DNA from 4 places in the Pantoea sp. SGAir0180 genome. Region 1 is predicted to be linked to each of the others. Evidence: predicted binding sites of a transcription regulator. Region 1 holds the regulator's gene; each other region holds the start of a gene.
The links. The regulator PurR, encoded in region 1, represses purine synthesis genes. The targets are predictions, from matches to a motif close to CANGCAAACGTTTGCNTG.
Positions count from the first base shown of each region.

Region 2: the regulator PurR is predicted to act here: its motif matches at 4,046-4,063, upstream of glyA (serine hydroxymethyltransferase).
Region 3: the regulator PurR is predicted to act here: its motif matches at 2,335-2,352, upstream of C1N58_RS10810 (amino acid aminotransferase).
Region 4: the regulator PurR is predicted to act here: its motif matches at 1,956-1,973, upstream of pyrC (dihydroorotase).

Region 1 is NZ_CP028071.1:1,908,940-1,914,347, reverse strand. It holds gene cfa (cyclopropane fatty acyl phospholipid synthase) at 1-908, opposite strand, end outside; gene punC (purine nucleoside transporter PunC) at 1,193-2,395, opposite strand; gene punR (DNA-binding transcriptional activator PunR) at 2,504-3,409, shown strand; gene purR (HTH-type transcriptional repressor PurR) at 3,406-4,431, opposite strand; gene C1N58_RS08915 (cytochrome bd-I oxidase subunit CydH) at 4,714-4,803, shown strand; gene C1N58_RS08910 (C40 family peptidase) at 4,998-5,408, opposite strand, start outside.
Region 2 is NZ_CP028071.1:546,768-552,175, reverse strand. It holds gene csiE (stationary phase inducible protein CsiE) at 156-1,424, shown strand; gene C1N58_RS02780 (3-phenylpropionate MFS transporter) at 1,406-2,554, opposite strand; gene glyA (serine hydroxymethyltransferase) at 2,682-3,935, opposite strand; gene hmpA (NO-inducible flavohemoprotein) at 4,260-5,408, shown strand, end outside.
Region 3 is NZ_CP028071.1:2,304,722-2,310,129, reverse strand. It holds gene C1N58_RS10820 (YcbK family protein) at 1-372, shown strand, start outside; gene C1N58_RS10815 (MBL fold metallo-hydrolase) at 409-1,038, shown strand; gene C1N58_RS10810 (amino acid aminotransferase) at 1,081-2,271, opposite strand; gene C1N58_RS10805 (porin) at 2,481-3,659, opposite strand; gene asnS (asparagine--tRNA ligase) at 3,960-5,360, opposite strand.
Region 4 is NZ_CP028071.1:2,219,708-2,225,115, forward strand. It holds gene C1N58_RS10360 (YceH family protein) at 1-304, opposite strand, end outside; gene rimJ (ribosomal protein S5-alanine N-acetyltransferase) at 320-910, opposite strand; gene C1N58_RS10370 (lipoprotein) at 1,319-1,882, shown strand; gene pyrC (dihydroorotase) at 2,040-3,083, shown strand; gene dinI (DNA damage-inducible protein I) at 3,146-3,391, shown strand; gene C1N58_RS10385 (hypothetical protein) at 3,534-3,806, shown strand; gene bssS (biofilm formation regulator BssS) at 4,052-4,306, shown strand; gene solA (N-methyl-L-tryptophan oxidase) at 4,403-5,408, shown strand, end outside.

The sequences.
Region 1 (5,408 bases):
GGTTCGCTGACGTCGGCGATATGGCGCAAAGAAGGCAGGCAGCCGTTCGGAAAGATATATTTGCCAATCCAGGGATCGACATGCATATCCGTTTTGATCGCGCCTATTGTGTGAAGCAGGAAAATCCCGTCAGGCTTCAGGTTGCGATCGACCGTAGCAAAATAGGTGGGGTAATTTTTAGGCCCGACATGTTCAAACATGCCCACGGACACAATGCGATCAAACTGCTGATCGAGATCGCGGTAGTCCTGCAACAGGATTTGGACATCCAGCCCCTCACAGCGCTGTTGAGCCAGTTTTTGTTGCTCTGCCGAGATGGTTACGCCCTGAACGCTCACGCCATAATTTCTGGCGGCAAAGGCCGCCAGGCCGCCCCAGCCGCAGCCGATATCCAGCAGGCGCATTCCCGGTTTGAGTTGCAGCTTGCGGCAAATCATATCGAGTTTGGCTTCCTGCGCCGCCTCAAGCGTGGTGGCGTCTTTCCAGTACGCGCAGGAATACTGCATGTAAGGATCCAGCATCAGGCTGAAGAGATCGTTGCCTAAATCGTAGTGGGCTTTACCCACCTGCCAGGCCCGCTTTTTGGATTGCAGGTTCACCAGACGCGCCAGCGCAATACGCAGGATGTCCTGAATATGATGCGGCAGTTGCTCGTCGAGTTTATGCTTCAGCGCCCGATGAAAAAACATATCCAGCCGCTCGCATTCCCACCAGCCATCCATATAACTCTCGCCCAGGCCCAGCGATCCTTTCTGCAGAACCCGTTTGAAAAAATCGGGGTGTTTAACCTGAATATCCCAGGGCCGCGAACCGTTAATTTCAATATCGGCTTTTTGCAGTAACTCCTGAACGATGCGATACCAATGGTTACGTTCGATGCCTACTTCTTCTACACATGATGAACTCATAGCCACTCCATCACCAGAACCGTCAGAACCTGAGAAAAAGCAGGAGCTGTTTCTCAGGATTATGAGAAAAGTCACAGATGACGCCTTGCGCCAGACAACAAAAAGGGTACAGAGAAGAGAAAACGTCGGTATCCATGCAGCGTTGCTCACACAGATGCCGTCACAGCCTGAAGGCTGTGTGAAACATTTTTATTATGATGACAGTGCGAGTGGGTCTGGCAGAGGAGGCACACTGGCAGACCCTGATTCAGTCAGTGAAAACGGGTAACACGCAAATCGTTGCCTCAGTGATTATCCTGGCAGGGATGTGCAGATGAGGCAATATCAGTTTGTGCGCCGGCGCCGCGCTGTAGCTGATAGCCCATCCATGCCAGACCAATCGTCACCATCATAATTAGCGTGGTCGTAAACAGAGCCTGGATCAAGCCTGCGGACACCGCAAGGCTGGCGGCAAAACAGAGTCCGAGCTGAAGCGTGTTCTGGAATGCCGCCGCTTTCCCGGTGGCATTTGGGAAGGGCAGCAGCGCACTGGACACCACAATCGGATAAATCGCGCCATTTGCCAGCGCCATGCCGCAGAACGGCACCAGTAACGCCGTGAGTGACGGGCTTCCCGAAAGCGCGACGGCAAACAGCGCCCCGACACTCAGGCTATAGACGCCGAGCAGCCACGGCAGCAGCGTTGCGCCAGAAAACCGGTTGAGCAGCGCACGGCAGCCAAACCCGCCGATTAAAAAGGCGATGGTTTGGGGAATATAACTGAGCCCGATATCCGCAGGAGACAGACCAATATCAGCCAGGATAAACGGCGAACCCGTCAGCCATGCAAAAAAACTGGCTGAGCAGGCGGAATACATCAGTACGTTACCGCTGTAGGCACGTGCGCGCAGCAGCGTCAGAAACCCAGGCTGCGGAGCAGGGGAACGTTGCTTTTTTTGCGGCGAAGGCAGGCGCAGCGTGACCAGGATGAGCGCCACAGCAATTCCCGTCAGCACCGCAAAAATGGCGCGCCAGTGAAAATGGCCGATCAGCCAGGCGCCCAGTAACGGCGCCAGGGCGGGAGACAGCGCGACGAGCGGCATAATGGTAGCAAAGACTTTATTAGCCTGTGACTGAGGATAGCGATCGACGACCAGCGCCTGCCAGCTGACGGCCGCCGCGCACACGCCGATAGCCTGCACAAAACGCAGTACCAGCATCAGGATCACATTATCTACCCACAACATACCCGCACAGCCCAGAGCAAACAGGGCGAGGCCTGCCAGCAGCACCGGCTTACGCCCCAACCGATCAGATAAGGGGCCCCAGACCAGTTGACCACAGGCAAAACCGGCCAGAAACAGACTCATGCTGGCGCTGATCATCCCGGCTGACGTGCTAAAACTTTGCTGCATAGCGCCGAAGGCGGGCAGGTACATATCGGTTGCCAGAAAGCCCAGCATACTGAGCACGGCAAGATAGGGAATAAAGCCTTTTGAAGCGGACATCGGGTTCTCATCAGTTGCAGAATAAACGCGGGGCAGTGTAAAAGCTGTACTTCACGCTGTGAAACGGTAAAATTTGCCTGTTGCTGTTAAAAATTTTGAAGGCAAATTATGTGGTCTGAATATGCGCTGGAAGTGGTGGATGCGGTCGCACGCGGTGGCAGCTTTAGCGCGGCCGCCCAGGAACTGCACCGTGTGCCTTCTGCCATCAGCTATACCGTTCGCCAGCTGGAAACCTGGCTGGCTGTGCCGCTGTTTGAACGCCAGCACCGGGAGGTGATTCTCACGCCGGCGGGCGAGCATTTCGTGCGGGAAGGGCGCAGCGTTATCAAAAAAATGGATGCCACACGACGTCAGTGTCAACAGCTCGCCAACGGCTGGCGCGGTCAGATTGGTATTGCCGTCGACTGCATCGTCAAACCGCAGCGGACCCGGCAGTTTGTCAGGGATTTTTACCGTCATTTTCCCGACATGGAGTTGCACATCAGCTATGAGGTCTTTAACGGCGTCTGGGATGCGCTGGCAGACGGGCGAGTGGATGTGGCGATAGGTGCGACACAGGCGATTCCGGTGGGGGGGCGTTTCGCCTTTCGCGATATGGGCACCCTGAACTGGCGTTGCGTGGTGGCGCATCAGCATCCTCTGACGCAGGTTGCTACGCTGGATGATGAGGCGTTGCGCTACTGGCCTTCTCTGGTGCTGGAAGATACGTCACGCGCGTTACCGCGTCGTATGACCTGGGCGCTGGATAACCAACGCCGGCTGGTGGTCCCGGACTGGCAAACCGGTCTGGACTGCGTGCGCGCCGGCTTGTGTGTCGCGATGATACCCGGCCATTTAGCGCGGCCCTTACTGGACAGCGGCGAGATGGCAGAGCTGAACTTACCACAGGCGTTTCCGGAAAGTCCCTGCTGCGTCAGCTGGGCGGAAGATCGCGCATCACCGGCGCTGGGGTGGTTACTCCAGTACCTGGGCGATGCGCAAACGCTAAATCAGGAGTGGTTGAGCGAGGATTAACGGCGGTAATCGCGATAAGGACCATAGCCCACCGAGCGTCGCTCAATAAGCGTCGGGTGGACTTCAATCGTCTGCGACTCTTCCCGCTTACTGGTAATGCGATCTAACAACATCTCCAGCGCTTTCTCACCCAACTGGGCTTTAGGTTGATGCACCGTGGTCAGTGCCGGAGTGAAATAGCGCGCATTGCGCACATTGTCGTAACCAATGACGGAGATATCCTGCGGCACGCGCAGGCCCATTTCGTCGGCCGCGCAGATTGCGCCCATCGCCATGATGTCGCCCCCACAGAATACGGCGCTTGGGCGCTGCTTCTGTGACAGAATCTGCTGCATGGCCTGATAGCCAGATTCGGGTTCAAAGTCACCCTGCACAATCCATTCGGCACGTGGCTGAATACCCGCTTCTTCCAGCGCCTTAAGGAAACCGGCATGGCGACCGCCTCCCGTGTTACGCTCCATCTGGCCGGGAATGGCACCAATATCGCGATGACCACGCTCAATCAAATAACGTCCCGCCAGATAACCGCCCTGAAAAGCATTGTCCAGTACGGTATCGGTAAAGTCGGCACGGGATTCGCCCCAGTCCATCACCACCATCGGAATATTGCGGTTCGCTTCCAGCATTTGCAGCAGATCATCCGGATACTCTGAACACATCACCAGAAGCCCGTCAACGCGCTTTTGCGCCATCATCGACAGATAGGCGCGCTGTTTTTGCAGGTCATTATGTGCGTTGCCCAGAATCAGGGTATAGCCTTTATCGAAGCAGTGATTCTCAATGGCTTCGATAATTTCAGCAAAGTAGGGCGCTTCACTGGACGTGGCGAGCAGGCCCAGCGTTTTGGTGTGATTCACCTTCAGGCTACGCGCGACTGCGCTGGGAGAATAATGCAGTTCCCGAATCGCTTCCCACACCGCTTCGCAGGTATTTTCTGCGACAAAGCGCGTTTTATTGATGACGTGTGAGACGGTCGTGGTGGACACGCCCGCACGCTTCGCCACATCTTTAATTGTTGCCATGTAAATCGAACTCCCGGGCCTATCTAAATTATTGATAAGCATATTGTTAAACGTTTGCGTCAGCGGACGGTTATTTCTGCGAAAAACATCGCTTTTCTGTCCGGTATTGAGTCATCAGGGCAGGAAATAACGTCTGAAAAGGGCGCGGACGCAACCGATATTGCGCGCTGTTGCGCAACAAAGGGGGGATTCTAACAAGGCTGTGCGGATAAAACGAGATTTTTACCCACGCGTATGTGAAAATGCTATAACCTTACAAACGTCAGGGTTAAAGGAGAGGGGATGAGTACCGATTTAAAACTGTCATTAATGACGACGGCAGCCGCACTGTTAATGATCATCGCGTTTAGCTTCACCGCTATTCTGCACTAGCCGCATTCGTTTGCAGCGACGCTATACTGGCTGACTGCGCGTCCAGCCTTGCCGGTGATACGTCCTGTCTGTCAGACCGTATCACCGGCAAGTGCGGCATTTTCGCCCGGAACACCCCGCTGCACAATCGGGGCGATATGGGCAATAAAAAAGCCGGGAAGCTGCCTTTCCCGGCTTTTTTGTATGAAGGACGTTTAGCGAACGGTCTTTGGCGTCATAACGCGACGCGCACCAATATAATGGCGCTGCCAGTAATCTTCGCTCAACGCACTGATTTGAATATCTTTACCGGTACGCGGTGACTGAATGAATTTACCGTTGCCCAGGTAAACCCCGACATGATCTGCGGTTCCACGCCCGTTGATGCGGAAGAAAACCAGATCGCCTTTTTCAAGGGATTCGCGGTTGACCGGTGCTGCATCCCGCAGATGGTACATTTCGTTAGCGGTACGGGGGATCTTAAACTTCACGACGTCTTTGTAGGCGTACCATACGAGGCCACTGCAATCAAAACCCGTATGGGGCGATTTGCCTCCCCACTGATAACGCTTGCCAAGTTGCCCCATCAGTTTTGCCATCGCCGTTTCACGCGCTTTCTGGTAACG
Region 2 (5,408 bases), 1.4 Mb from region 1:
AATGTTATAAAGTAACGTTCCTGATAAAAAGGTTTCATAAGTAACAAAATTTTGTGACCCGCCTTAAACCTCTGAACAAAAAACCGGGTAAACCCTTCACCGGTCAGGGCAGTTGACTATTCTTAGCTAAAAATAGCCAGCGGGAATATTGATTGATGAGTTCTGCTACATCTTCAGCACCACTCTTCACCGTTTCTCAGCGTCGCTGCCACCTGTTGTTATTGCTGTTTCTGCCCACTCCCGTGCTGACGCTCACCCGGTTAAGCCTGCTTAACGGCGTGGATGCTGCCACCGCCAGGCAAGATATTGCCGCCGTGGGTGATGAGATACAGCGCTATCATCAACTGGAACTTCACCAAATGGTGGATGGCAGCTTGCGCATTCATGGTACAGAGCTGGACAGACGAATTTGTCTTATACATAACCTGCGGCGCAGTTTGCGTCTGTCGCAGACGTTTGTCTGTGAGCATTTTGCGACACCGCTTCGCCAGCGCCTTAAGCAAATGAAAATTGAGAAGGCGCTCTACGATGAAACCAATCTACAGGCACTCATCCAGCACTGCAGCCTGTGCCTTGATCGCCCTTTCAGTACACGCGATCAACTCTTTTTACAAATATTTATGAAATACGGCCTGTGCCAGCGCCAGCCTGCCCTCTTTACTGCACAACAGCAGGCCTGGCTGGCGATGAAGGCGGAGCGCCGCGCGGCCACTGATGTCATTCGTCACTGGAAAAAACGGTGCCATCTCGCACCGGATGCGAGTGAAACCGACTTCTGGACATTACTGTTCAGCCTCATCCACGCGCCGCATCCGGACGCCATCCGTCACGCCAGTGAACAGCGGCTCATGCGCGCCACGCATCAGCTGATCGATGACTTCGAGGCTTCGTCAGGCACCCCTTTTCCTGAACGTGCCGAACTCCAGCAGCAACTGTATACGCACCTGGCGCAGGCGCTGGATCGCACTTACTTTACTATTGGCATTGATGACAGTGTGGCACAAGACGTAACCAGGCTTTATCCGCGCCTGCTGCGAACCACTCAGCAGGCGCTGGTGGCGTTTGAGCAGGAATACGCGATTTGTTTTAAACCGGAAGAAGTCAGTCTGATAACCATTATTTTTGGTGCATGGCTGATGCAGAGCAGCGCCCTTCAGGAAAAACAGGTGCTGCTCCTGACGGGTGACGATCCGGCGCTGGAACAGGACGTTGAGCAGCAGATCCGGGAAATCACCTTATTACCCGTTAATATCACCTATCAGCATGTGGATGACTTTCAGCGCGACGGCGCGCCGCGCGAAGTTGATTTGATCATCTCGCCTTACGTCACCTCCCTGCCGCTGTTTTCGCCCCCGCTGATCCACGCAGAATTGCCGTTGACCGAATATCATCAGCAACGCATTCGTTATTTGCTGGAGTCCTGACGCGGGCGCAGAAACAGCGCAGGCAGCGCCACCAGCGCCATCACCCAAAACAGCTGTCCATGAAGATGGGTAAACAGCACGCCACAAATCATCGTCATCACGGCGATACCGCCGCCCATCGCCAGCGCCGAATAGAGCGACTGCAACCGAATCACCTCCGCACCCTGCCGTGAAGCAATGAAACGCATGGCTGCAAGATGGCAGACCGTAAACGTACCGCAGTGGAGAATTTGCGCCACAATCAACACCGGCAGTGCCGTGCTGGCCCCCAGCAGGCTCCAGCGAATTAACGCGCAAACGCCGGACAGCAGCAGTAAATCGCGCGCCTGCCAGCGGTGAAACAGACGGTGACTCAGCGCAAAGATCACAATTTCTGCCACCACGCCAAGCGACCACAGATAACCAATGCGCGAGGCGGAATAGCCACTTTCCTGCCACCAGATCGCGCTGAAGCCGTAATAGGCCGCATGCGCTCCCTGCAGCAGGGTGACGCACACCATGAAACGCCAGATCGCGTTTTCCCGTATCAGATCGCGCCAGGCCTGCCAGCCACCGCTGACGTTGCTCTTGCGTTCGCTGCCCTGAGGGTGTGTTTGCGGCGTCAGCAACATACCCGCCAGCATACTTATGACGCCCGCTGACAGTAGCATTAAAATCGCCTGGGATGAAAAAGCCGTCACCAGCATACCGGTCAACGACGAACTGATGACGAAGGCCAGAGAACCCCAGAGGCGCACCGGCCCGTAGGCCAGACCAATTTGTTGCGTCCAGGTCGCCGCCAGCGCATCACTTAAAGGCACCAGCGGGGAGAAAAACAGATTAAAGCCGGTCATCACTAACAGCAGCCACAACCACTGTTGTCCAGTCCAGTATCCCACGGCAAAAAGACAGGTCAGCAGCGCCAGCAGCCGCAACGCCGTAATCAGTTGAGAAGGATGTTTAACCTGCGAGGCGATGAACAAACTGCCTACAAAACGCGCCACCATGCCGCAGCCAAGCAGCAGGCCAATTTGTTCGGGGTTCAGTCCCACGCCTTTTAGCCAGACGCCCCAGAAAGGCAGGTAAATACCGTAACAAAAAAAGTAGGTGAAATAGCTTAATCCAAGCCATCTGGCGGAGCCGATTGCCATGTTCCCTCCAGCAATAGTGTGACCGGTCGTGTTAAGAGGTCGATACTTTGTCAGAGCCACGTGAGACGGGCAATAAAAAAGGATGGCCGGGGCCATCCTTTTTCAACCGTTGACTCACCTGACGGGATCAGGCGTAAACCGGTAAGCGCGCACAGATATCCAGCACTTTTTGCTTCGTGCGTTCAATCGTGGCTTCGTCGTTCACATCGTCCAGCACGTCAGCAATCCAGCCGGCCAGTTCACGCACGTCCGCTTCTTTAAAGCCACGACGCGTGACCGCTGGGGTACCGATACGTACACCGGAGGTGACAAACGGGCTTTTCGGATCGTTCGGCACGCTGTTTTTGTTCACGGTGATATTGGCACGGCCCAGTGCCGCATCCGCTTCTTTACCGGTCAGGTTTTTGCTCACCAGATCAATCAGGAACAGGTGGTTGTAAGTGCCGCCTGACACGATGTTATAACCGCGTTCCAGTAAGACCTCGACCATCGCTTTCGCGTTTTTTGCCACCTGCTGCTGGTAGGTTTTGAACTCGGGTTCCATCGCTTCTTTGAACGCCACGGCTTTACCCGCAATGACGTGCATCAGCGGGCCGCCCTGGCCGCCAGGGAAAACCGCAGAGTTAAGCTTTTTGTACAGTTCTTCGTCGCCACCTTTCGCCAGAATGATGCCGCCACGCGGACCGGCCAGCGTTTTGTGGGTTGTAGAAGTCACAACGTGCGCGTGCGGTAAAGGGTTCGGGTAAACGTCAGCCGCAATCAGACCCGCAACGTGCGCCATATCCACAAACAACCAGGCACCAACGCTGTCTGCGATTTCGCGCATTTTGGCCCAGTCGCAAATACCCGAGTACGCAGAGAAACCGCCAATGATCATCTTAGGCTGGTGCGTTTTTGCCAGCTCAGCCAGTTCGTTGTAGTCAATTTTACCGGTTTCATCGATACCATAAGGCACGACATTGTAGAGTTTGCCCGACAGGTTAACAGGCGAACCGTGCGTCAGATGACCACCGTGCGCGAGGTTCATACCCAGAATGGTATCGCCTGGCTGCAGCAGGGCGGTAAACACAGCAAAGTTAGCCTGTGAACCTGAGTGCGGCTGTACGTTGGCATAATCTGCACCAAACAGCGCTTTCGCACGATCGATAGCCAGCTGCTCAACAATATCTACATACTCGCAGCCGCCGTAATAACGTTTGCCAGGATAGCCTTCAGCATATTTGTTGGTGAGCTGTGAACCTTGCGCCTGCATTACACGCGGGCTGGTGTAGTTTTCAGAAGCAATCAGTTCAATGTGCTCTTCCTGACGCACTTTCTCTTGCTCCATCGCCTGCCACAACTCGGCATCATAATCGGCAATGTTCATTTCACGCTTTAACATCCGCATCTCCTGACTGGCTATCTTTAAATCGGCAAATTACGCCCCCAAAGGGCGAAGGCAGACAGTGTAAACCCTTTTACCAGGGGACGGTAGGGCCAATCCCCTCTTTTTACGCAAACGTTTGGCTTCGCATTGGCGATGTGTTTTTGGCTCGCTTTGCAAGCGGTTTCCCGCTGTTTTTCCCCGCACCCTGTAACGGAAATTTTCCATTTCTCCGTCTGAAAATTTGCCGCTCAGTCTTCCTGTAAACCACAACGCTATTTACAGAACAAAACGCCCGGCCATAAGATGCATTTAAAATGCAACTTTAAGTGAGGTATTCCCATGCTTGATGCCAAGACGATTCACATTGTGAAATCCACCCTTCCCGCGATTGCGGCATGCGGCCCCGATCTGACGGCCCATTTTTACAGTCAGATGCTCTCTCATCATCCAGAGTTAAAGCATGTCTTTAACAGGGCCAACCAGCGCAATGGCGCACAGCGTGAAGCGCTGTTTAATGCGATTTGCGCCTACGGGGCCAATCTGGACAATCTGACGGCGCTACGGCCAGCCGTCGAAAAAATTGCCCAAAAGCACGCCAGTCTGACGATCCAACCTGAGCAATATAAAATTGTGGGTGAGTATTTACTCTCCTCTATCGACGCCATGCTGAATCCTGGCGAAGCGGTGCTCGCCGCCTGGAGACGCGCCTACACAGTGCTGGCCGATATATTTATCCAGCGTGAAGAAGCCCTTTATCAGGCATCGGCACACCAGCAAGGCGGCTGGCGCGGCACGAGAGCCTTCTTCATCAGCGCGATTGAGCAACAAAGTGACGTGATCAAAAGCGTTACCCTCGCTCCTGTTGATGGTAAACCCATTGCGTCCTTCAGGCCGGGGCAGTATGTGTCACTGCATCTGCAGCCAGCGGGCTTCCGTTATCAGCAAATTCGTCAGTACTCACTCACCACCGTCAGCAATGCGCAGACCTACCGAATTGCGGTAAAACAGGAAGCCGGGGGAACAGTCTCAGGCTGGCTGCATCAACAGGCCAAAGCAGGCGATGAGATTCAGCTGACGCCTCCACACGGGGATTTTTTTCTCCAGGCAAGTCCGACGACGCCGGTCACGTTGATTTCAGCGGGCGTAGGGCAAACGCCGATGCTGGCCATGCTGCATGCGCTGGCTACCCGGCAGCACCCGGCAGCGGTCAACTGGTTACATGCCGCTGAAAACGGCCAGCAGCATGCCTTTGCAGATGAAGTGCGCGCGGCCGGTGACCTGTTGCCTGATTTTGCCCAACATATCTGGTATCGCGAGCCAAATCAGGGCGATGCAGGTCGTTATGATGCGCAAGGCCTTATGGATCTGGCGAGCGTTTCACCACGTCTGCAGGAGGTGAATACCCACTTCTATCTTTGTGGGCCGCTGGGCTTTATGCAGTTCGTCGTTCAGCAGCTGCTGGCGGTCGGCGTGACGGCGGACAGGATT
Region 3 (5,408 bases), 400 kb from region 1:
TACGACAAGAGCGAGTTATCGCGTCTTAACCATTTTTTCCGTGACTACCGCGCCAATAAAATCAAAAGTATCGATCCCCACCTTTTCGATCAGCTCTACCGCCTCCAGGCGCTGCTGGAAACGCGTAAGCCCGTTCAGCTGATCTCGGGCTACCGCACTCTGGCCACCAATAATATGCTGCGCGAATCTGGTCCTGGTGTCGCCAAACACAGCTACCACACCAAAGGTCAGGCGATGGATTTCCATATTGAGGGGATTAGTCTGGCGAATGTCCGGAAAGCCGCGTTAAAAATGCGGGCGGGTGGTGTAGGATATTACCCCAGCAGCAACTTTGTACATATTGATACCGGTCCGGTCAGGCACTGGTCGTAACGTCGGCAACGCTGCGGGTGCCGACCATGGAGCGTTATGAATTATCACATTATCCCCGTTACCGCCTTCGCGCAGAACTGTTCGGTTATCTGGTGCGACACCACACGTGAATCTGCGATTGTGGATCCGGGGGGTGACGCCGATACAATCAGGCAAACGCTGGAACAGCTTGATTTAACGCCTGGTCAGATCCTGCTGACGCATGGTCATCTTGATCATGTCGGGGCCGCGGCGGAACTGGCGGCCTGCTGGAACATACCGCTGGTAGGCCCGCACAAACAGGATGCGTTCTGGCTTGAGGCATTGCCCACGCAGAGCCAGATGTTTGGACTTGAGTACTGCGCGCCGCTTACGCCCGATCGCTGGCTGGAAGAGGGGGACACTGTTCAGGTTGGTCAGGTTAATCTTGAGGTTCTGCACTGTCCCGGTCATACGCCAGGCCATATCGTGTTTTTTGACCGACAGGGGCGTTTACTGGTTTCCGGTGATGTGATCTTTAACGGTGGTGTAGGACGCACCGACTTTCCGCAGGGTAACCATCAGCATCTGATTGATGCCATCAAAAACAAAGTGTTGCCGCTGGGAGATGATGTGACGTTTTTGCCCGGTCACGGTCCGCTATCCACTTTAGGTCGTGAACGTCTGACGAATCCTTTTCTGCAATAAAAAATGGGCCAGTCAGGCCCATTTTTTTTCATAAGGACAGGATTACAGCACGGCGACAATCGCTTCACACAGGGCAGACATATTATCGGGCGTCATCCCGGCCACGTTCACCCGGCCTGAGTTCACCGCATATACGCCAAACTCTTCACGCAGACGAATGACCTGATCTTTGGTCAGCCCGCTGAACGAGAACATACCGTTCTGCTTAATGATAAAGCTGAAATCCTGCTGCGCCCCTTTTTCCGCCAGCGTATTCACAAACAGCTGACGCATGCGCTGGATACGCTGACGCATATCGGACAACTCCTGCTGCCAGATGGTACGGAGCGCGTCATTTCCCAGGATGGTTGCAACCACTGCCGCACCGTGTGACGGTGGGTTAGAGTAGTTCGCGCGAATCGTGTACTTCACCTGACTGAAGGCGGTATCGGCCGTGGCTGCATCGCTCGCCACCAGCGTAATCGCACCCACGCGTTCATTATACAGACCAAAGTTTTTGGAATAGGAACTGGCCACAATCAGCTCCTGATGGCTGGCCGCAAACAGGCGCAGACCTGCTGCATCTTCTTCCAGCCCACGGGCAAAGCCCTGATAGGCGAAGTCAAACAGCGGCAACCAGCCATTGGCTTTGGAAAGCGCAGCCAGCTGTTGCCACTGCTCTGCTGTCGGATCGATACCGGTTGGGTTATGGCAGCAGCCGTGGAACAGCACCACATCACCGGCTTTAACCTCTTTCAGCGAGGCCAGCATGCTGTCAAAGTCCAGCGTATGGTTGACCGCATCATAATACGAGTATTCACACACCTCGAGACCCGCGGCGTTAAACACGTTTTTATGGTTCGGCCAGCTCGGGTTGCTGACCCATACGCGCTTCACCGACGTCTGTGTGGCCAGAAAATCCGCAGCGACACGCAGTGCACCTGTCCCGCCTGGCGTCTGCGCGGAACGTACGCGGCCCGCCGAAATCAGGGCGTTGCCTTTACCAAATAACAATTCCTGAGTGCAGTGTGCGAAATCCGGCAGACCGTCAATGCTCAGGTAATTTTTGCTGGTCTCGTTTTCCAGCAGATATTGCTCTGCTTTTTTAACGCTGGTGAGCACCGGGGTTTTCCCGGTTTCATCTTTATAAACGCCAATACCGAGATTAATTTTATTCGGGCGGTCATCGGCACGAAACAGATCGGCCAGGCCAAGGATAGGATCGGCAGGTGCAGCAGAGATCGATTCAAACATGAGTCGGGTCCAGTAGCGTGAACTTTAGCAAATGAAGCATCAGGTTAACGTCAGCACGGCGAAATGCCAACCGTTTGCGATAAAATTCATTGTCCGGTCGGCAGAATTACCGGTACTTATAGGGAGAAGGGGGCCACATAGCGGCTGCGCTGAATAAAGGCAATAAAAAACGGAGCCGAAGCTCCGTTTTTTGTACTGCATCAACAAACTTAGAACTGGTAAACCACACCCAGGCCGACTACGTCGTCGTTAGGAATGCCCAGTGGGTTGTTTTTGTCCAGCTGGTTGATTTTATAATCAACGTAGGTGGCCATGTTTTTGTTGAAGTAGTAGGTTGCGCCCACATCGAAGTATTTGTACAGGTCAGCATCGCCGATATTTTCGATGTCTTTCGCTTTAGACTGGACATAGGCCAGAGACGGACGCAGACCAAAATCGAACTGATATTGTGCTACCAGTTCAATGATCTGCGCTTTGTTAGCGTAGCCAGCGAATGATGCGTTGGTGAAAGTCTGACCATTGTTTGCAATAAAGTTGCCAGTAGAAGAAGATGAAATTGGTGCGGCATTGCGCATTTCACCATACATGGCAGCTAAGTAGATGTTGTTAGCATCATACTTCAGTGCAGTTGCCCAGCTTTCGGCATGCTTACCGGCACCCTGACCTGTTACGTCAGTAGTGGTAGTGGTGCTGCCATTGTTAGAATAAGTTGTCTGTCCACCAGCAGCCTGAGAATTAGTACGATCGCTGCTGCTATAGGCACCTACAATGCCCACGCCGATTGGCGAGGTGTAAGATGTTGACACACCCCAGCCATCGCCATTCGCTCTGCGATCACTACGGTTTGAGTTCTCATTTTTGCCCTGATACTGAAGCGCAAAGTTCCAGCCATCCACCAGACCAAAGAAATTGGTGTTGCGGTAGGTCAGCAGACCACCACTACGGCCATTCATAAAGTTATCAGAGTTACCTGAGTCACCACCGAAGACTGGCAGCATATCGGTCCAGCCGATTGCATCATAAACCACACCGTAGTTACGGCCGTAGTCGATTGAGCCAGCGTCGCCGAATTTCAGACCTGCGAAGCCCAGACGGGTTTTGTTACCGCTCTGTGCGTCAGAACCTTCAGAGTTATTACCCTGGATGTTGTATTCCCACTGACCATAACCGGTCATCTGGTCATTGATCTTGGTTTCGCCTTTGAAGCCGAAGCGGATATAAGTCTGATCGCCGTCATCGTCTGAGTTATCAGAGAACTGGTGACGCGCATCCACTTTACCGTACAGGTCCAGCTTATTGCCGTCTTTATTATAAACTTCTGCTGCATTGGCTGCGCCAGCGGCGAGCAGAGCAGGGATAACCACTGCCAGAATGTTGCGCTTCATCATTATTTATTACCCTCATTGGAGTTATTTGGACACCTGCCACTGCCGTCAAGAAATCTTTACATGAACCTTGAAAGAAGTTTGGTGTCTCCTGTGTCTGCACGCATCTTTCCATCCCCCATCGGGTAATTCTACTGCGAAAATGCTACAAAAGTCGTAATCTTGTTTCAAAGATAAAAAATGTATTTCTAAATGTAAAAATAACGGAACTTTGTGAGTCATATCAAAATTTACAAAAATAAAAAAAGGCCGGCGAAGCCGACCTCTTTATATATATGAATTTCTTATATTAAATGCTGAAAATCAGAAGCTCGCATTACGTGGCGTGCGTGGGAACGGGATAACATCTCTTACATTTTGTACGCCTGTGACATAGGCGATTAAACGTTCGAAACCTAATCCGAATCCGGAATGGGGAACGGTGCCATAGCGACGCAGATCACGATACCACCAGTAATCCTCTTTTTTCAGCCCCATCTCTTCCAGACGCGCATCCAGTACATCCAGACGCTCTTCACGCTGTGAACCGCCGATAATTTCACCAATGCCAGGCGCTAACACATCCATTGCGGCCACGGTTTTACCGTCTTCGTTAAGGCGCATGTAGAACGCTTTGATGTCTTTCGGGTAGTTTTTCACAACGACAGGCGCTTTGAAGTGTTTCTCCGCCAGGTAACGCTCATGCTCAGAAGACAAATCAATGCCCCAGGAGACAGGGTTCTCAAACGTCTGGCCGCAGTTCATCAGAATCTCGACGGCATCGGTATAGTCGACCTGCGCAAAGTCTGTGGTAACAAAGCGCTCCAGACGAGCGATGGCGTCGTTATCAACGCGCTCGGCAAAGAACGCCATGTCGTCTGCACGTTCTTCCAGGACGGCTTTAAACACATACTTCAGCATGGCTTCCGCCAGATCGGCCGCATCATCCAGGGAGGCGAAGGCTATTTCCGGCTCCAGCATCCAGAATTCGGCGAGATGACGGCTGGTGTTGGAGTTTTCGGCCCGGAAGGTGGGGCCAAAGGTATAAATTTTTGACAGCGCACTGGCGTAGGTTTCGCCGTTGAGCTGGCCGGATACCGTCAGGAAAGCTTCCTTACCAAAGAAGTCTTCTGAAAAGTCGACTTTGCCCTGATCGTCACGCGGCAGGTTTTCCAGATCCAGCGTTGATACGCGGAACATTTCACCCGCACCTTCGGTATCGGAAGCGGTAATCAGCGGCGTAGAAACCCAGAAATAGCCGTTCTCATGGAAGAAACGGTGCAGCGCCTGCGCCAGCGTGTGACGAACACGGGCTACGGCACCAATCAGGTTCGTGCGTGGACGCAGGTGGGCCACTTCACGCAAATACTCAATGCTGTGACGTTTGGCCGCCATAGGATAGCTGTCGGGATCTTCCACCCAGCCTACCACCTCCAGCTTTGTCGCCTGGATTTCAAACGCCTGCCCCTGGCCCGGAGATGCCACAACGGTACCGGTGACAATGACGGAGCAGCCGGTAGTCAGGCGCAGCACTTCGTCCTGGTAATTATTCAGAGAATTATTGACGACGGCCTGAACGGGATTAAAGCAGGAGCCGTCATACACGGCGATAAAGGACAGACCGGCTTTTGAATCTCTTCGGGTACGTACCCAACCACGTACGGTGACTTCACTGTCAACCGCGACGCGACCGTGCAGTACATCCGCTACAGGCACTACGCTCATAAATATCTCTCTATATAGAAGAAGTGTGTGAATGAATTCCCCAGACTG
Region 4 (5,408 bases), 310 kb from region 1:
CGGCAACTTCTGCGCTACTGAGCTGTAAATTACCGAAGGCGGAATTGCAGAAGCGTTGCTCGTATTTCACCACGCGCTGGCCGAACCCGCTGTTGGCGGTCACCAGATGCTTTTTAATCAGGAGATCGAGCTGATCCTGCACGTCGCTTTCGCTCAGCGTCATCACGGGCTCGCGATTAGATTTTTGATTACAGGCGGTAAGCACGCCATTTAATGAAAGAGGATACTGTTCCGGTGTGGTGATTTGCTTTTCCAGCAGGCAACCCAGCACGCGCAACGCCTGCGCCGACAAGGTCATCTTCATTGCGAACTCCTCATTTTACCCACGACGATTGGGTGTCCATTCCTTGCTGGTCAGCGCAGTCAGGACATGATCCTGCCACTGACCGTTAATCATCAGGTAGTTTTTAGCATAGCCCTCTTTTTCGAATCCCAGGCGGGCCAGCAGGTCACCACTGCGCTGGTTATGCGGCATGTAGTTTGCCATGATGCGGTGGATATATTGCTGGCGCTGCATATAGCGAATCGCCGACTGCAGCGCTTCAAACATCAGGCCCTGCCCTTGCCACTTCTCGCCAAGCGAATAGCCAAGATAGCAGGCATGAAAGGCACCGCGCAGGACATTGCTAAAATTCGCCACGCCACGCACTTCCGTTTCATTGCTGTCCATTAAAATAAAATAGAACGCCGAGCCCTGTTTATGCATATCAGCGATCAGGCCCAGCCGGGCTTGCCAGCCAGAGGGATAACAGTGGCTGTCATCACGCACCGGCTCCCAGGGTTTAAGGAAGTCACGGTTTTCCGCGTAATAGTCGGCTAAACGCCATGCATCGCGTTCATGAACCAGTCTTACCACCAGCCGCTCGGTCGTGAGTCGCACCCTTGGTGCGGCAGAACGATAGCCAAACATCATCTCTCCTGAAGTCCATGGCGGGAAGGAAATGCCAGTCATTGATAACTTTCACTATAACCGCCGCCAGGTCTGCGGTAAAACGTTACGCATACCACAACAGCCAGGTCGCTGAATTATCGTCCGGCCCACCGTGCAGCGCAGACGCGTCAAAAGATCTGTTCATATCTCCGATCCAGAAAATTGGTTTGGTAACCACATCGGTTTCTTAACCCTGTGCGCTGCCACTGCCCCGCCGCGTAAGAAGTCGTAGGTGCCGCAAGCCGCCCGTTTTAACAGCGGCAGATCGGGACACTTTCTTCCGGAAGGCATTTTCGGCAAATCCATATCATCCCATTCCTGATGACAGACGGTTTGCATTCAGGCAGGCTATGCCACGAGCGAGTTTTACAGTTAAACGAGGGAAGTATGAAGACGGTTTTTCACGGGCTGGTTGCCCTGTTTTTAGCGGTTTTACTGAGTGGCTGTAATCAGTTAACGCAATACACAATTAGCGAACAGGAAGTCAATCAGGCCCTGCAAAAACATAATAACTTCGAAAAAGACATTGGCGTATCAGGTCTGGTCAATGCCCATATTGTGTTAACTAACCTGAATAGCCAGATTGGTCGGGACGTGCCAGGCAAAGTCACCTTATCGGGCGATGCCAAAATTAATGTCTCCTCACTCTTTGGTCCGCAACAGGCCGATATGCAGCTCAAAATGCGTGCGCAGCCAGTGTTTGATCAGCAGCAAGGAGCCATATATTTGCGCGATATGGAAATCGTCGATGCGCAGGTTCAGCCCGAGAAAATGGCCTCTATTATGAAAACCCTGACGCCTTATCTGAATCAGTCGTTAAAAAGCTACTTTGATCAGCACCCGGCCTACGTGCTGAGCGCCGATCGCAGTAAAGCGGAATCGCTGGCGAAAAAATTCGCGAAAGGGCTGGAAGTGAAGCCTGGTGAACTGGTCATCCCCTTCACCGACTAACCGCCTGACAGGCAGCTTTACCGTCATCTTATCCGCGCCTTCAGGCGCGGATTTTTTTTAAAAAAGAAAAACAGGTGCAAACGGTTGCCTGAGTCCTTATGCTTATAACCCGGCCTAAACACGCCTTTCGTTTATTCTACTTGCCGGAGCCGCATTCATGACCGCACACCCTCAGCAACTTACTATCCGCCGTCCAGATGACTGGCATATCCATCTTCGTGATGATGATATGCTCAACACTGTGCTGCCCTATACCAGCGCAGTCAATGGTCGTGCTATCGTCATGCCCAATCTGGTTCCGCCGGTAGTCAGCGTCGCGGCGGGCGAAGCTTATCGCAATCGCATTCTGGCTGCCTTACCTGATGGGCACGCTTTTACCCCCCTGATGACCTGCTACCTGACCGACTCGTTAGAGGCCGATGAGCTGGCCCGCGGTTTTCAGTCGGGATTGTTCACGGCCGCCAAACTGTATCCCGCTCATGCCACGACCAATTCAAGCCATGGTGTCACCAATATTGCTTCGATTGCTTCAGTGCTGGAGCGGATGCAAACGCTGGGAATGCCGCTGCTGGTGCATGGTGAAGTGACGGACTCGCACATCGATATTTTTGACCGCGAAGCCCGCTTTATTGAAACGGTGATGGAACCGCTACGCAAACAGTTCCCCGCGCTGAAAGTGGTGATGGAACACATCACGACCAAAGATGCAGCTGACTATGTGGAAAGCGCCAATGAAAACCTGGCGGCAACGATTACGCCGCAGCATCTGATGTTCAACCGCAACCATATGCTGGTCGGGGGTATCCGCCCTCACCTGTACTGTCTGCCGATCCTGAAACGCAATACGCATCAGCAGGCGCTGCGCAGGATTGTCGCCTCCGGTCATCCCCGTTTCTTTCTGGGTACCGACACCGCGCCTCATTTGCGCCATCTGAAAGAGAGCAGCTGCGGCTGTGCGGGTGTGTTCAACGCCCCTACCTCCCTGCCCGCGTACGCCACCGTATTTGAAGAGCTCAATGCCCTGCAGCATTTTGAGGCATTTTGTTCTGAAAATGGTCCGCGTTTCTATGGCCTGCCGCTGAACGACGGCACCCTTACGCTGGTGCGTGAGCCATGGACGGTAGAAGAAAGCATTGCAATGGGCGCTCATACGCTGGTGCCTTTCCTTGCCGGGGAAACCCTCAACTGGCGTATAAAATAATTTCGCTTGCCTCCGCCATATTTATACTGTAATTATATACAGTATCTTATACGGAGGCTTTTATGCGTGTTGAAATTACCGTTGCCAAAACCCAACCTCTTCCCGCTGGTGCGATGGAAGCCCTGAGCCAGGAGCTGTCGCGCCGGATCGATGAACAATTTCCGCAATTCACCAATCAGGTCAAAGTGCGTTACGCCACGGCGAATCAACTGAGCGTAATGGGCGGTGACAAAGACACGCGTGAGCAAATCAGTGAAATCCTGCAGCAAACGTGGGAAAGCGCTGACGACTGGTTCATTACCGATTAACCGCCACTGTGCTGTTTTTACCGGGTTTCGCCACCCGGTTTTTTTATCTTCATTTATGCCTGACGAACCGCTCGCCCATCTGGACTCCGAATGACCAATGCCCTATGCTGGCGCTGATCATGCATAAAAGGAGTTTCATCCCATGACTACAGATAAACCCGAAGAAACCATGACCTTTGGCGAGCTGCTGACGCTCATCGGTGAACAGCAACGCCGCTTGACGGTGCTGGAAAACGCCTTTTCCAGCCTGATTTTCTGTCTTGATGACCGGGCCAGTCAGTTGCTGGTGCATAATCTTTCGCTTGAAGCGCAAAATCAAAACCATGATGAGCAATTGCAGCAGCAGTTTGCGCGCCTTGCAGAGACATTACAAAAACGTAGCGGTTCAGCAGGCGTTGAAACTTCCCCTCTTTAACCCTGTTTAACGACCTTAATAAGCCTTTTTTATTGTTCAATTAGGACAATTGCACGCCCGGTATTCAGGTATTATATCTTCTCAGCCTGACTGTTTTAGAGATAATCATTCTGCATTCAGGCTTTCCATGATACGTTTTAATCAGTGAATCGCCATTTTGCTGTTATAATTGTTTCGCAGTGGAAATTAAAAGCCGCATTGAACCTCATCATGCACTTCGTTTAACGAGTAATAAGGAGGTTATAATGGACAGTCGGAAAGATGTAATTCAGACCCATCCTCTGGTGGGCTGGGATATCAGTACTGTTGACAGCTATGATGCGATGATGATCCGTCTGCACTCCCTTTCGTCGCAGGATCAAACTGAAGAAGACGCGGACGTCGGCCCGACCTACTGGCTGACGACTGATGTAGCCAGGCAATTTATCTCTATTCTCGAAGCGGGCATCGCTAAGATTGAATCTGCCGAGCAAGTAGAACGACTACGAAAGAAGCATTAATACTGCTGCATCAGCGAGGCACCCAACCGGGTGCCTTTTTTCATGGACTTTCTGGTATGCTATTGATTATGTAACCCTTTCAGGAGTTCCATTTTCATGATTTACGATCTCATTGTGGTCGGTGGCGGTTCAGTGGGTGCAGCGGCTGGCTATTATGCGACCCAGGCTGGCCTTTCCGTACTGATGATTGACAGCGCACATCCTCCCCATCATCAGGGTGCTCATCACGGAGAAAGCCGTTTGATTCGTCATGCCTATGGCGAGGGCGAACGCTATGTACCGCTGGTATTGCGTGCGCAAACGTTGTGGGATGAACTGGAACAGCAGGCGGGCGAGCGCATTATGCATCGTTGCGGTGTCCTGAATCTTGCGCCTGTCCAGTCTGAATTTATTCAAAACGTCGTAAGCAGCGCCAAAACCTGGCAGCTCCCTGTCGAGGTGCTGCAGGCGGCTGACGTGCGCAAGCGCTGGCCACAGCTGGCGGTTCCTGACGGATATCTGGGCGTTTTCGAACCAAACTCTGGCTTTTTAAAAAGTGAACAGGCGGTTCGAAGCTGGATACAGCTGGCAGAAAAACAGGGCTGCGCGCAGTTGTTTAACTGCCCGGTTACTCAGATCCGGCGTGACGGCGAATTGCAACAGGTTACCACGCTCGATGGCCTTTACCGTGGCCGCAAACTGTTGGTCAGTGCGGGCACCTGGGTAAGTAAACTGGTCCCCGATTTGCCCATCGCCCCTAAGCGTAAGGTGTTTGCCTGGTATCAGGCTGATGGCCGCTACAGTGAAAACAATGCGTTTCCTGGCTTCACCTGCGAAATGCCGGATGGCAGTCAGTATTATGGTTTCCCGGCGGACAACAATGCCTTAAAAGTCGGTCGTCATGATGGTGGTCAGCTAATGACAACACCTGAAGACCGCAAGCCGTTCGGCAGCCTTTCCGCCGATGGCAGTGAAGCCTTCCGGTTTCTCCGTCAGTTTTTACCGGGCGTTGGGGTTTGCCTGCACGGTGAAGCCTGTAGCTATGACGTGAGTCCTGATGAGGATTTCATCATTGATACACTTCCGGGCGAACCGAATCGTCTGATCATCACCGGTTTAAGCG